DNA from 2 places in the Bacillus sp. M13(2017) genome. Region 1 is predicted to be linked to the other one. Evidence: riboswitches for the same ligand, from Rfam matches in the RefSeq annotation. Region 1 holds a riboswitch; the other holds the start of a gene.
The links. A riboswitch is a leader RNA that binds a small molecule or an ion and turns the genes downstream of it on or off. The one in region 1 is predicted to bind lysine.

Region 1 (7,653 bases):
TCCGCCTTTTGCAAAGACAACGGCTGGTCTTCGAATCCGATTGTAATTATTCGCCATCGAGTACCCGTATGCTCCTGTACAGGAAACTGCTAGTAAATCAGAAGCAGCGACTTTCGGTAAATGAATATCCCAAATCAACATGTCTCCACTCTCACAGCATTTCCCGGCAATCGAAACGAGTTCCTCATTCTCATCATTCCCTCGATTCGCTAACATCGCTTCATAACGCGCACTATATAAAGCAGGTCTTAAATTATCTGTCATTCCACCATCGACTGATACATATTTCCGAATACCAGGAATATCTTTCACAGATCCAACTGTATAAATTGTTGTCCCAGCATCACCTACAATGCTACGGCCTGGCTCAATCCATATTTCTGGCAATGGATATTCACATACAGTAAATTGTTCCCTCACTGCACTTGTTACAGCTCGCACATATGTCTCAAGAGTTAATGGTGTATCTGACTCTGTGTAACGTATTCCAAATCCCCCGCCTACATTTAACACTTTTACTACATAGTTTGTTTGCTCTCTCACTTCTTCTAAAAATTGGCGAAGAACTTCAATTGCTCGAACAAAACCAGCTGTTTCAAATATTTGCGATCCAATATGTGAATGGATCCCTAGCACATTATAATTGGATTTTTGTAAAGCAAATCCAATTGCCTGCATTGCTTGACCATTTGAAACACCAAATCCAAATTTCGAATCATCCTGACCTGTTGTAATATATTCATGTGTGTGCGCCTCTACTCCAGGCGTTACACGAATTAATATGTTCACAAATTTCCCATGTTGCATCGCTAAATCGTGTAAAACTTCTAATTCAAAGAAATTATCTACGACAAAACAACCGATATTCGCCTGAAGAGCCATCACTATTTCTTCTTCTGTTTTATTATTTCCATGAAAATGAATACGTGATGCCGGAAATCCTGCTTGGAGCGCAGTATATAATTCTCCCCCAGAAACAACGTCTAATGACATATCCTCTTCACGAGCTAATCGGCACATCTCCATGCACAAGAACGCCTTGCTTGCATATGCTACTTGATAAGAGAAACCACTTTCTTTAAAAGCACGATGAAACGCTCGGCATTTTCCTCGAATAGACTCTTCATCGTATACATAAAGTGGTGTTCCGTATTGCTTTGCTAGCTGCGTCGTATCGCACCCTCCAATTTCTAAGTGTCCTTGCCCATTAATTCGGCTTGTGCCGTGTAAATACATTTAAATTCCTCCCTTATTTCCTCTAAAACTCATAACCCCAATCTTCTATTCATTGCAGCACGCTTTTAGATAGACAAAAAACGCGCGGAACAATGTTCACACGCGTTTCTTATTAGGAAAAATATATATTGAAAAAATAAACGAGTTGTTATCTCCTCAAAATAAGAAACCGCATCAACATCTCCAAATAGCTCTCCATAAAATAAATCTTATGACAGTACTACATTTATTCAATGCAGTCCCAATATATGAATAAGATGGTTATTCTTATATTTCGGCAATAGTCCCTTTCAACCTATGATCACAGATTCCATTAAATCTCCCATAGCTTACTCTTTCCTATCGCGGCCTCTACCTTTGAGAGTAGATGAGGTAAGTCTATTTAATTTTCAAACATCTAATTGTTGCTATTAACAATACCAAAGGACCATTTTATTTGTCAAACAATTTTTTATATTGTTTTTTTACAGTTTAATTTTGTATCGTTTGGTAAGCGCTTTACTGAAATCTTTGTCACTTCCCATTCGCCTTCTTCGTTATTAAATGTAATCGTTACCTTCTCAAATGGTGGAGCAATTTTCCCAGCAACACGTTCATACTTTGTCACTTCAATACTTGCTTGAAATAAATATGTACCGCTATACACTTTTTTTAAACTAATAATTTTAGGACATTGATAAGGTTTCAAACTTCCATATTGTTTTTCAATTGCTTTATTTATTTTTGGAAATAAAACAGAATAAAGTGCATCTTCCATAAGAGGTGGATCATATTGGGCTACCGACACACTCGGTGAAGTAAAAAGTACAACACTACTGCATGCTATAAAACATAATAATTTTCGCATTATAACCTCCGTATTATCACGCGATTCTTTCTGCGTACGATAATTATCATACATAGAAATTCTGTTTTATTGTCTCCCACCACTCTTTTTCTACTCGATTATTATAAAAAAGCCCACAACCTTCTTTTATTTTCGTATAATGATACTCATAGTATAATAATCATAATAACAAAGGACTGTTCGTATATATAAAATGAGTCGTTAAGCAAACTGATTCTCAAGAACTGTCATGCTTTTTAGGAGAGGAGTATATTATGCTACAACATCTGTTTCCAAAACTGCGATTTGCACTCGTTGCAGTCGTTTTACTATGGATTAAAACATATATTGTGTACAAGCTAGCATTTGATATTAAAATTGATAATTTCTTTGAAGAATTCATGCTTTTTATCAATCCACTAGCTGCGTTACTTTTATTTTTCGGCTTAGCTTTACTTGCATCTAAGCACCGAAACCGAATTATAATTGGAATCAGTTTTATACTGTCATTTATTTTATTTGGAAACGCAATGTTTTATGGGTTCTATAACGATTTCGTTACTTTCCCGGTTTTATTCCAAACAAACAATATGGCTGATTTAGGGACAAGTATAAAAGAACTCTTTACGTACAAAACATTACTTTTATTTGCAGATGCAATTATTTTAATGTTTATTTCGCGTAAATTCCCATCATTTGGCGACAAAACACCACTTTCCCGCTCAGAGAAGCGAACTTTCTTTAGCGGTGTAACAGCTTTATTAGCACTACAAATTGTTGTATCAGTTATTTATAAACCACAAATGTTCTCACGCTCATTTGACCGTCAAACTGTCGTGAAGAATTTAGGTTTATACACATATCATCTATTTGATATTACGCTTCAATCCAAGTCTTCAGCTGAGCGTGTATTTGCAAGTGGGGATGGGTTTTCTGAAATTAAAAACTATACAGACTCAAAAGACAAACAAGTTGATAAAAACTTATTTGGAGCTGCAAAAGGTAAAAATGTAATTTTAATTTCAATGGAATCTACACAAAGCTTTGTTATTAATGAAAAAATAAATGGAAAAGAAATTACACCATTTTTAAATGAATTTATTAAGGATAGTTTCTATTTCGATAACTTCTATCATCAAACTGGACAAGGTAAAACTTCTGATGCTGAATTTATCGTTGAAAACTCACTTTATCCGCTAGATCGTGGTTCTGTATTCTTTACTCATGCAACAAATGAATACACAGCGACACCAGAACAATTAAAGAAATACGGATATTCTTCTGCTGTCTTCCATTCAAATGATAAAACGTTTTGGAATCGGGATGTAATGTATCCTGCGCTTGGATATGATCGTTACTTTAATTTAAATGATTACGCAGGAACGGAGCAAATGTCTGTCGGTTGGGGATTAAAAGATAAAGAGTTCTTTGAACAATCTATTCCAAAGTTAAAATCTTTACCGCAACCGTTCTATACAAAATTTATTACATTAACAAATCATTTTCCGTTTCTTCTAAATCCGGAAGATCAATATGTTGATGAATTCAACTCGGAAAGTGGTGTTGTAAACCGCTACTTCCCAACTGTTCGTTACACAGATGAAGCTCTTAAATTATTTATTAAACAATTAAAAGAAGAAGGATTGTATGATAATTCCGTTATTGTCATCTATGGTGATCATTACGGTATTTCCGAAAACCATAACGCAGCTATTGCACAGTTCCTAGGAAAAGATACTATTACACCATTCGATTCTATGCAATTACAACGAGTCCCTCTTATTATTCATGTGCCTGGCCAAGAAGGAAAAGTTGTTTCTAAAGTATCCGGTCAAATTGATATTAAGCCAACGCTCTTTCATTTACTTGGTATTAAAACAAATAAATCCGTTGAATTTGGAACTGACTTATTTATTAAAGAGAAAGATACGCTTATGGTAATGCGTGATGGTAGCTTTGTTTCTGAAGAGTATGTTTATACAAAAAATATGTGCTACAAAAGAAGTACAGGTGAAGAAGCTGACATGGCGCTATGTCAGCCGTATATTGAAAAAGCAAAAACAGAATTAAAACTCTCCGATAAATTAATTTATGGAGATTTGTTACGCTTCGATCCTAACAATCGATATAAAACCGGAACGATGACAACGAAATTTGAATAGTAAAGGAAGCAACTTTATACAAGTTGCTTCCTCTTTTTATTTTCACTTAATTTTCAAACCATCCTTCTATGAAATCTTTCACAAATTGGTAATTTCTTTCGTATGAGGAATAAATTTATGGTATGATAAAATAAGTAAACTTTCATACACTAATTAAGAATTTATTACAGAAAGCAAGGGATCAGATTTTGTATAGAGCAGCTATTCCAAACTTATTTACGCTCGGAAATTTATATAGCGGATTTTTATCAATCGGCTATGCATCTTTAGGATATTATAAATCAGCTGCTATTTTAGTACTTATCGGGATGATGTTAGATAGTCTTGATGGTCGTGTTGCTCGTTTATTACGTGTTGATTCACAAATGGGAAAAGAGCTCGACTCGCTTGCAGATGTCGTAACATTTGGTGCAGCACCAGCTGTTTTAATGTATTACACATCTTTCTCAAACTACGGAATCATCGGATTATACATAGCGGGATTATTCCCTCTTTTCGGAGCATATCGTTTAGCACGATTTAATGTAACACCATCTTCTACTTCAATGAAATATTTCACTGGAGTACCGATTACAGCAGCGGGAGGGCTTGTTGCTTTCTTAACATTATTTTCACATACCATTCCAAAAATCGTTCTTATTACCGTATTTGTAACGTTCGCATTTTTAATGGTGAGCCGCATTCGTATCCCAAGTTTAAAAGATGTACCAATTCCACGATATAGCATCATTATTACACTATTTTTAGTTGGAATCATTATTACAATGTATCAAACAGGATTTGGAAATTTTTCTGTTTTCTTATTCATTGCCATTCCACTATATATTTTGTACATGTTATCTCAATTCATTAGACAAAGACCGTCTAAAAAAGCGAATAAAGAAAAATAAGAAAACCTTCCGAGTCCGGAAGGTTTCTTTTTATTTTGTAACTAATACCTTTTGATTTACAGGTGTTACTGGCTCTTCGCCGTTTAATATAGCTAAAATATTTCTGACAGCCATTTCAGCCATCGCATCACGAGTTTCAAATGTTGCATTCCCTACGTGTGGAGCAAGTACTACATTCTTTAATTCTTTTAGCTCTTCTGTAATTTTCGGTTCAAATTCAAACACGTCAAGAGCTGCTCCTTCAATTTCATTCGTTTTTAATGCATGAACAAGTGCTGCTTCATTCATAATTGGTCCACGTGAAGCATTTACAATATACGCTGTTTTCTTCATCATTTTAAACTGCTCTTCATCAATCATATGATGTAATTTTGGATTATAAGCACAGTTAATTGTAATAAAGTCTGCTGTTTGTAATAATTCTTCCAACGTCACATACGTTGCTCCCAGTTCACTTTCAGCTTCAAACTTACGATTTGGCCCTGTATATAAAACATCCATTCCAAATGCTTTCGCACGTTTTGCAACAGCCTTCCCGATTTCTCCAAGACCTATAATTCCGATTGTCTTACCATGGACTTCTCGTCCTAAGAAAAATAACGGTGCCCATCCGTTAAATCCAGTCGTACGACATAACGTATCCCCTTCAGGAATTCTACGCGCCGCTGCTAAAAGAAGTGCAAATGTTAATTCTGCAGTCGCTTCCGTTGATACTTTCGGTGTATTCGTAACTGCAATTCCTTTTTCACCCGCATACGTGTAATCAATATTGTCGTAACCAGCACCATAGTTTGCAACAATCTTTAAATGAGGTGCTGCATCAATAACTTCTTTTGGCACCTTTGTCGAAAGTAAACTTAACAATGCATCTTTATCTTTTACACGCTCTGTTAATTCATCTATAGAAATTAACTCCTCTTTATCGTACATTTCTACATCATGATCTTTTAATAGTTCTAATCCAATTTCCGGAATTTTTCCTGCTACTAATATTTTTGCCACTACTAACACCTCTTCTATAGAAAATAAGATATCTCTTATATTTCATTGTAAGAAATCCACATATAAAAACCAAGGAATTTGATTATAGTTTTAAAAATCGACACTTTTCCATGAAAAAAGAGGAGATGCAACTCTCCCCTTTTCTTACGCTTTTTCCTGCGATTCTTTTCCAAGCTTCACATCAATAGTTCCTTCTGTAACCGTATCGCTAATTTGCTCCTCAATAACCGATTGAGATGCAGCATTCGTTTCAGAAGTATAAGCTTGTTGCTGTGTACCTTGTACATTTTGTTTATTTTGTTGTTTCGCCATTTCTTACCCTCCTTTTCATTCTTTCTTATTTTGAACAAAAAGGACGGTTTTCATCAAAAAATTGCGTTTCATTTTGAATTTGTTACTTCTTCTTCAAGCGACCTCATTACTCTTGCTCGCTTCGTAAATGTTGCAACCTGAGTAACACCGTGAGCTAGTAATGTTTGTACATTTTCTTGTACATAATTCCCTAAATCATTTGGATAATGGGCATCCGAAGAAATCGTAATTGGAACACCATACTTAGCTAATACTTGTAAATATAGTGGACTTGGGCACATTTCACGAACAGGATAACGATAGTATAATCCTGCATTTATTTCTGTTGCCGTATTCGTTTCTACTAACGCACAGGCAATTTCCTCATAATAAGAAAGCTGTTCATTCTCATCCAATCGATAATTAAATACCTTTATATTATCAAGATGAGCGATAATATCAAATAACTCAGTACGAATCGCACTCTCAACTGTTTTAAAAAACATATCATATAATGCGCGTAGGTCATGCTTCTCAAAATATTCTTTCGTATCTGGATTATCGAATCCCCAGCCATTTAGAAAATGAACGGAACCAATTATATAATCAAAGTCTCCTAGCGCTAATAATTCTTTTAACTCTCCTTCACAACCAATAAAATAATCCGCTTCAATTCCAAGTTTAAGTGTGACACCTCTTTTACTCCATCGTTCTTTCGCCTCTTCAATGACCTTTGTAAAATCATACAGTGAAACTACCCTTACTTGATCTAACCATTCCTTCTGTATACGACCGAGCTTAGAATCACTAATATCTACATATTTTTCATAATATCCTTTCGCTTCATGAAAACGATATAAATGATCAACAATCCCAACTTCTGTTATACCTTTTCGCACAGCTTCTTCTAAATAGAGGTCCATCCATTCTGTTGTAAATGGCCCTTCCTTCACACGCTTTTGCAAACGCTCTTGTGTTTTCATAAGCCAATCAATAGAATGCCTTTCTTGAAGCGGTTCATAACATTCCAGCGCTTCATTTATTTTAGCAAGCCATCCTATTGAATACGGTCCTTCTTCTAAGTGAAGATGATAATCTACTTTCATATACATTCCCCCTTATAATGTATCTATTTCCCTTCTATCCCCAACTCTCGAAAGCTTTCCATTTCGTTCTTTCACCTCTCGCATGACATCTTCCAATGTAATATTTTTTTCAGCTAATAAAACGAAACAGTGATAAAATA
Region 2 (7,653 bases), on a different contig from region 1:
CCCATTACATTTACATTTCGTAACCCATACAATCTCATCACATTTGTCCACCTTCCAAAGTTTTATATAGGAATATGGAAAATAAACAAAAAAAAGCATACCGCCGCTTGACGATATGCACAAAAATGCATAAAAAGCGTACGTTACGATATACGCAACGTACGCTTTTTATAAGACAGAGAATGCCTTATATATCCGCACGGGTTGCGTAATGATATGAATGTTTTCTGCCATTTAACAGAGCTAAACCCATTACATTTACGATTACAATCATTACGCACACCCCTTTCATTTATTTTCCATTTATAATCTTACAACTTTATTGAGTATTCTGTCAATTATTTTTTTTTACAGATCGAATGAAAATATACGATACATCATTTTGAAATAAGGGAATGTTCTGTAAGAAAGGGCATACAAAATAAAAAAATAATAAGAAATCGTTTTCACAAACATTTCATTTGAAAAATGTTATCAAACCCCCTACAATCACCTTATACTCACTCTTACAAGTTGCTATTTTAGGAGGACTAATCATGACAACTAGCAATACGTACAAATTTTATTTAAATGGAGAATGGAGAGAAAGCTCTTCAGGAGAAACAATCGAAATTCCATCTCCATACTTACACGAAGTAATTGGACAAGTACAAGCAATTACTCGCGGAGAAGTAGATGAAGCAATTGCATCTGCAAAAGAAGCTCAAAAATCATGGGCAGAAGCTTCTCTACAAGATCGCGCAAAATATTTATATAAATGGGCTGATGAGCTCGTAAATATGCAAGATGAAATTGCCGATATCATTATGAAAGAAGTCGGTAAAGGATATAAAGATGCGAAGAAAGAAGTTGTTCGTACAGCTGACTTCATTCGTTACACGATCGAAGAAGCTTTACATATGCACGGAGAAAGCATGATGGGCGATAGCTTCCCGGGCGGTACAAAATCTAAACTTGCGATTATCCAACGCGCACCACTTGGTGTTGTATTAGCAATCGCACCGTTTAACTACCCAGTAAACTTATCTGCTGCAAAACTTGCACCAGCATTAATTATGGGTAACGCTGTTATTTTCAAACCAGCAACTCAAGGTGCAATTAGTGGTATTAAAATGGTGGAAGCACTTCACAAAGCTGGCCTTCCAAAAGGTCTTGTAAACGTAGCTACAGGACGCGGTTCTGTAATTGGTGACTACTTAGTAGAACACGAAGGCATCAATATGGTATCGTTCACAGGTGGTACAAACACAGGTAAACATTTAGCGAAAAAAGCTTCAATGATTCCACTTGTATTAGAACTTGGTGGTAAAGATCCTGGTATCGTTCGTGAAGATGCTGACTTACAAGATGCTGCAAACCATATCGTAAGCGGTGCATTCTCTTACTCTGGTCAACGTTGTACAGCTATTAAACGTGTACTTGTACACGAAAACGTAGCGGACGAGCTTGTTAGCTTATTAAAAGCGCAAGTAGCTGAACTATCAGTTGGATCTCCAGAACAAGACAGCACAATCGTTCCATTAATCGACGACAAGTCTGCTGACTTCGTTCAAGGCTTAGTTGACGATGCTGTTGAAAAAGGTGCTACAATCGTTATCGGTAACAAACGTGAGCGTAACTTAATTTACCCAACATTAATCGACCACGTAACAGAAGAAATGAAAGTTGCTTGGGAAGAGCCATTCGGCCCAATCCTTCCAATCATCCGTGTTTCTTCAGATGAGCAAGCAATTGAGATTGCTAACAAATCAGAGTTCGGCCTGCAAGCAAGTGTCTTCACAAAAGACATTAACAAAGCATTTGCAATTGCTAACAAAATCGAAACTGGTTCTGTTCAAATTAACGGACGCACAGAGCGCGGCCCTGACCACTTCCCATTCATCGGTGTAAAAGGTTCAGGTATGGGCGCACAAGGTATTCGTAAGAGCCTTGAGTCTATGACACGTGAAAAAGTAACTGTATTAAACTTAGTTTAATCTTATAAAAAGAAGCTGATCTATTTTTAGATCAGCTTCTTTTCTATATATACTTCCAAAAAACAGAGTAGTTAGTTCTACTTCCGATTTGGTTTTCCAAATCGAACTAAAACATGCCATAATAATTTTAATTCCTGAAGCACTTCTTCATAAGTACCACGATCACTCCAAGATAATGGATTGCGTTTCAAATCCACTACAGCAGAGCCAATTATATTGGCATCGATACAATGATTCCGTGCAATGCGTCTTGCTAAAGATGGCATTTTTGAACCTCTAAAATCCATCGGAACTTCGTCTACCATAAGTACAAAACCGATGTGCCAATACAAATCAATCGCATACTTCAGGCAAATTTCTTCTAAAACTTTTCCTATATCCGTACCCTTAAATGAAGGATCTACAACAAGCACCTCTACGTCTTCTTTAAGAGAAATCTCTCCATGAATTTGCGCTTCAATATAATGATTAAGATTACGGGCTGGCTCTTTGCTTACTAAATCTATAAACGGCCTTTTCAGGTTACCCAGTAAATGATTAATTAATATTGTCGGAGTCAAATTCCCTTCACCAATTGCAAAGTCTCTTACAAATGTCTCTTCCAAAAGAGCAGCTAAAATCATATCAAACTCCTCATAAGTCCCCTTTTCTTTCGGATCTTGATGCGAATCTAAATACGTATATGTAGAGCGCGAAGAAACTTTTGAAGATAAGAGAAAATAACATGAACCAAAACGTGGAGCCGGCCCATCTGGATGTAACATTAAATTTAGCGCTCCATATTTTGGCCGTTGATCATTCGTTACGCCTTCTAATTGATATGCTCCTCCAAATATTCTCTTTTCCCAAAGGTCACGTTCACCACCAGGGTAAGCAGATACGCTTCCATTAGATAGCAATGTTTCAAACTGACTTTTATATATTCCTTGCTCAAACAGTGCTTCAGCAACACTTTTCATACTCGAATCTAGTCTGTCTGGATGAAAGTGTAAAGCAATCCGTGCATGAGATTTTAAATTAGCGACAGCTTCTTCAAATATTTCATCTGTAATATTAGACATTTTAAGTATATGATTAATTGTTGCTTTAGCCCCACGTTTTTCGTTCTCTGCATATTTTGAAATATACTGTAAAGCAAATAATTGAGATCTTGATAATTCCATAATCAAACCTCTCCTTTAATTAAAATGACCTTAATCATTTCAATTAAAAGCTTATTCTTTCCTTCTTATGAAACGAACGTGATTTATTAAAAAAGTAATTTACTAAATCTTAATTATGCATACACGCATTTTTCATGGGTAAATGTACACATTCTACAGAAATTTGATACCCTAGCCATCGCTCAGCAATATGTTCAAATAATAAAACAGATCCCGTTGTAAAAAAGTGATGCTTCGGATTCAGATTGTCAGACAAAATTCCTTTGTGCTGTAAAATTGTGCTTAACTCTATCGCTGTTTCTTCTGCGGAACTAATAATCGTTACATCTTCTCCTAGTTCTCTTTTAATCACAAACTCTTCTCTATAATCTGATTATTACTATATCCATTGACGTATAAAAATACATTTGTTACTCTTAAAGACGTTAATTTAATATTTAAATCCTCATTCGTATCTCGGTGAGGTAGAGGTTGCAATCATTAAGAGTATCATTTCAGGAGATGTAGTGGCATTGATGAAGGAATGAGAAAGGAATGGTTGCCGAAGTAAGTCGTGTCCACCATGCACGCTTGCTGGGTCTGCATTTAATAAGTGCAGAACTGTCACAAACGTTTCGTTTGTGGAGAGCTATCGAGAGGTATGTCGTGGGTTTCTTATAAGATAGAAAGCATGTAGCGGCAAATTACGTGCTTTTTTTGTTTTGTTTGGGACTTCTCTTCCTGACTCAGGAAGACATACATATCTCCTCGCTTGACTTGGTTATACTAACTTTGGAGGTATTTTCTATGCAACAAAAAAAATGGGGCTTTTGGGTACTAACAGCTTTCGTTGTCGGTAACATGGTTGGCGCTGGTATTTTCATGGTGCCAAGTACGTTGGCACAAACAGCAAGCCCACTCGGTGTCACTTTAGCTTGGTTAACTACAGGGTTTGGTGTTTTAATGCTAGCTCTTGTTTTCGGTAATTTAGCAATTCGTCGTCCTGATTTAACGACAGGGCCACAAAGTCATGCATATGCTTTATTCTCAACACCAAAAAAGAAAAAAATGGCTGGTTTCAGTATGGTATGGGGATATTGGGTTGCAAACTGGGCAAGTAACGTTGCCATCATTACATCATTTGCGGGATATTTATCACTCTTCTTCCCAATTATGAAAGATACGCGACTACTATTTTCAATCGGTTCGTTTAACGTAGAAGTCGGAAAACTAATTACATTTACAATTTGTTCCATCTTACTTTGGGGAACTCATATTATATTAACAAACGGTGTAAGCGGAGCTGGAAAGCTAAACTTTTTAGCAACAACAACGAAAGTAACTGGATTCCTTTTATTCATCGTCGTTACGTTATTTGCATTCGAAGCTTCTAAGTTTGGACAATGGTACACACCGATGATTGATAAATCAGGTGCATCACACGGTCTTCTTTCACAAGTAAATTTAGCTGCTCTTACAACGCTTTGGGCGTTTATCGGAATTGAATCAGCCGTTCTTTTATCAAACCGTGCTGTTTCTCCAAAAACGGTAAAACGTGCAACAGTTGCGGGATTACTTATTACAGTTGCAATTTACTTAGGAATCACAATTTTAACAATGGGTGTACTTCACGTTGATACATTACAAGCTTCTGAACGTCCATTAGCAGATGCATTAAATGCTGCAATGGGTCATGGCGGCGGGAAACTGATGGCATTACTTGCTCTTACTTCCCTGTTCGGTTCTATCTTAGGCTGGATTTTATTAAGCTCAGAAGTCCCTTATCAAGCAGCAAAAGAAGGTTTCTTCCCTTCCTTCTTCGCAAAAACAAATAAAAAAGGAAGTCCAATTTACTCATTACGATTAACAAACATTATGTCGCAAGTATTCCTATTCTCAACATTATCAGGAACCATTGCGGAAGCTTATACATTCGTTATTACCGTATCGACACTGGCCTACCTCATTCCATATCTCGTTTCACCAATCTTCCAGTTAAAACTAGTCGCAACTGGTGAAACATATAAAAATGAAATGCGGGCAAGAATTACAGATGGCATAGTCGCAGTTATCGCACTTTGCTACGCACTATGGGTTATTAAAACGGGCGCAGCCGATATAAAAACGTTCCTTCTCGGAATTGGTTTATTCGTAATCGGCTTTGCCTTCTATCCATTAATGAATCGTGATCAGAAAAAAAATAACGAAAAGAAAGACGGGCAAGTTGCATAACGCAATTTGCTCGTTTTTTCTTTTACAAAACATATATAATAGAACAAAGAGGTGAAAAACATGTCAATCGAATCACTATGGAACAGCCGTTTCCAACAACATATTCAAAATATCATTACATACTTTGCACGTATGATTAACGGTTTACTATATAGCTTTATCTTTATTTCATGCGTTGGCGCATACTACTATGCTCAGTTTCTAAAAACATCTCCTTCTAAAGGAATATCTTTACTACTCATCACGATTGTACTTACATTCATTATAACGAGATGCCCTATTCGTACATTTATTCAGAAACCTGACGCTGTCTATTTACTAGCACTAGAAGAGAAATTAACTTCTTATTTCAAAAAATCTCTTCTATATAATTACATCATTCAGCTTTTCCCATTATTATTTACGTTCCTTATTCTCGTTCCGCTTGCACTGCAATCATTACAATTAACGATACCTTTCTTCTGTACAATCTTTCTCGTTTTAATGGTTACGAAAGCTTGGAACATATACATACATTGGATGTGGCGTGATAGTCACGAAAAAAATATATGGCTGATCATTCGTATTGCTTGTAACGCCCTAGTCATTTATATGCTGTTTTATGTAGCAAATGTTCTCATATTAGGCGGATTACTCTTACTACTTGCTTTCCTACTTCTATACACGAAAAAACAGCCTACAAAACGAATACCGTGGGATTACATAATCGAGCAAGAAGAAAAAATGAACGTTCGTTTCTATCAATTTGCTAGCATCTTCACCGATGTTCCGCAACTAAACAAGCAAGTAAATAAAAGAAAATGGCTTACAACTTGGATTGAACCTTTATTACATAAAAAACGAGCAACTTTCTTCTATTTACATACACTCGCATTTTTACGAGGGAATGATTATTTCGGTATATATATTCGCTTAGGGCTGATTGGTGCCTTCGCCTTATATTTTATACCAAACATATACGTAAAGGGCGCTATCGCTTACATCGTCCTATATATGATTTCTATGCAGCTCCGTTCCCTATGGAAATATTTTTCGGGAAATATTATTGTAGCATTATATCCAATTGATACTGAAAAACGACTGAATCAATTTCTTCACTTAATCTTTATATCGCTAAGTATTCAACTCATTGTATTTTCAATTGTTATACTCATTGCTACGGGACAATTTTTACATAGCCTTATCATTATGATTATCGGGTTACTCTGGATCAAATTTATTATTGTACCAAAAACGAAGCAACGTGTTTCCTCGTTTTAACGAAAAGAATTATCTTAAACGCCAAGGAGAAAATAAATTTTCTCCTTGGCGTTTTATTTTTTTCCTCAAACAAGAATCACCGGAACAACCGATATTTTATGATTTTACATACAAAAACGATAATACATGTTTACGTCCTAATAAAAAGGGTATCTATTAAATTAACAGAGTAAAGGAGGGGCCTATATTGTGAATAAAAAAACGGAACAATTGAAGCATCACGTTACTGACAATCAATACAAACATGCTTTAACAACAAACCAAGGAGTAAAAATAGCCGAAGATGAATTTTCTTTAAAGATGGGCTTAAGAGGCCCAACCTTAATGGAGGATTTCCACTTTCGCGAGAAAATGACCCATTTTGATCACGAGCGAATTCCCGAAAGAATTGTTCATGCACGCGGAGTTGGCGCTCATGGTTATTTTCAGCTTTATGAATCGTTAGAAGCATATACGAAAGCAGATTTTCTTACAAATCCTTCAAAGAAAACACCTGTATTTGTACGTTTCTCAACCGTTCAAGGTTCTAAAGGATCCAACGACACAGTAAGAGATGTACGCGGATTCGCTACAAAATTTTATACAGATGAAGGAAACTATGATTTAGTAGGCAATAATATGCCAGTATTCTTTATCCAAGATGCTATTAAATTCCCTGATTTTGTCCATGCAGTTAAACCAGAACCACATAATGATATTCCTCAAGGAGCTAGCGCTCATGATACCTTTTGGGATTTTGTTGCACATAACCCTGAGTCCACGCATATGGTCATGTGGCAAATGAGCGACCGTGCTATTCCGCGTAGTTTACGAATGATGGAAGGTTTTGGAGTTCACACATTTCGACTCATTAACGCAGAGGGAAAAGCCCATTTCGTAAAGTTTCACTGGAAACCTGCCCTTGGGGTTCATTCATTAGTATGGGATGAAGCTCAAAAGATTGCTGGGAAAAATCCTGATTTCCATCGTCAAGATTTATACGAAGCAATTGAAAAAGGCGATTATCCGGAATGGGAGCTTGGATTACAGTTAATTCCAGAAGA

Region 2: it holds a riboswitch for lysine, as region 1 does, so the genes downstream of both, CGQ22_RS23910 (amino acid permease) here and lysA (diaminopimelate decarboxylase) in region 1, are expected to answer to the same signal.

Annotation. Positions count from the first base shown of each region.
Region 1 covers NZ_KZ268506.1:139,294-146,946, reverse strand. The annotation lists gene lysA (diaminopimelate decarboxylase) at 1-1,236, opposite strand, end outside; lysine riboswitch at 1,417-1,598, opposite strand; gene CGQ22_RS17490 (DUF3888 domain-containing protein) at 1,688-2,083, opposite strand; gene CGQ22_RS17485 (LTA synthase family protein) at 2,338-4,224, shown strand; gene pssA (CDP-diacylglycerol--serine O-phosphatidyltransferase) at 4,413-5,114, shown strand; gene CGQ22_RS17475 (NAD(P)-dependent oxidoreductase) at 5,145-6,116, opposite strand; gene CGQ22_RS17470 (YozQ family protein) at 6,261-6,428, opposite strand; gene CGQ22_RS17465 (histidinol phosphate phosphatase domain-containing protein) at 6,497-7,513, opposite strand; gene hisE (phosphoribosyl-ATP diphosphatase) at 7,526-7,653, opposite strand, start outside.
Region 2 covers NZ_KZ268512.1:124,414-132,066, forward strand. The annotation lists gene gapN (NADP-dependent glyceraldehyde-3-phosphate dehydrogenase) at 537-1,976, shown strand; gene CGQ22_RS23900 (DUF3626 domain-containing protein) at 2,054-3,139, opposite strand; partial or broken gene CGQ22_RS23905 (glutamate racemase) at 3,249-3,497, opposite strand; lysine riboswitch at 3,597-3,778, shown strand; gene CGQ22_RS23910 (amino acid permease) at 3,926-5,350, shown strand; gene CGQ22_RS23915 (ABC transporter permease) at 5,411-6,610, shown strand; gene CGQ22_RS23920 (catalase) at 6,800-7,653, shown strand, end outside.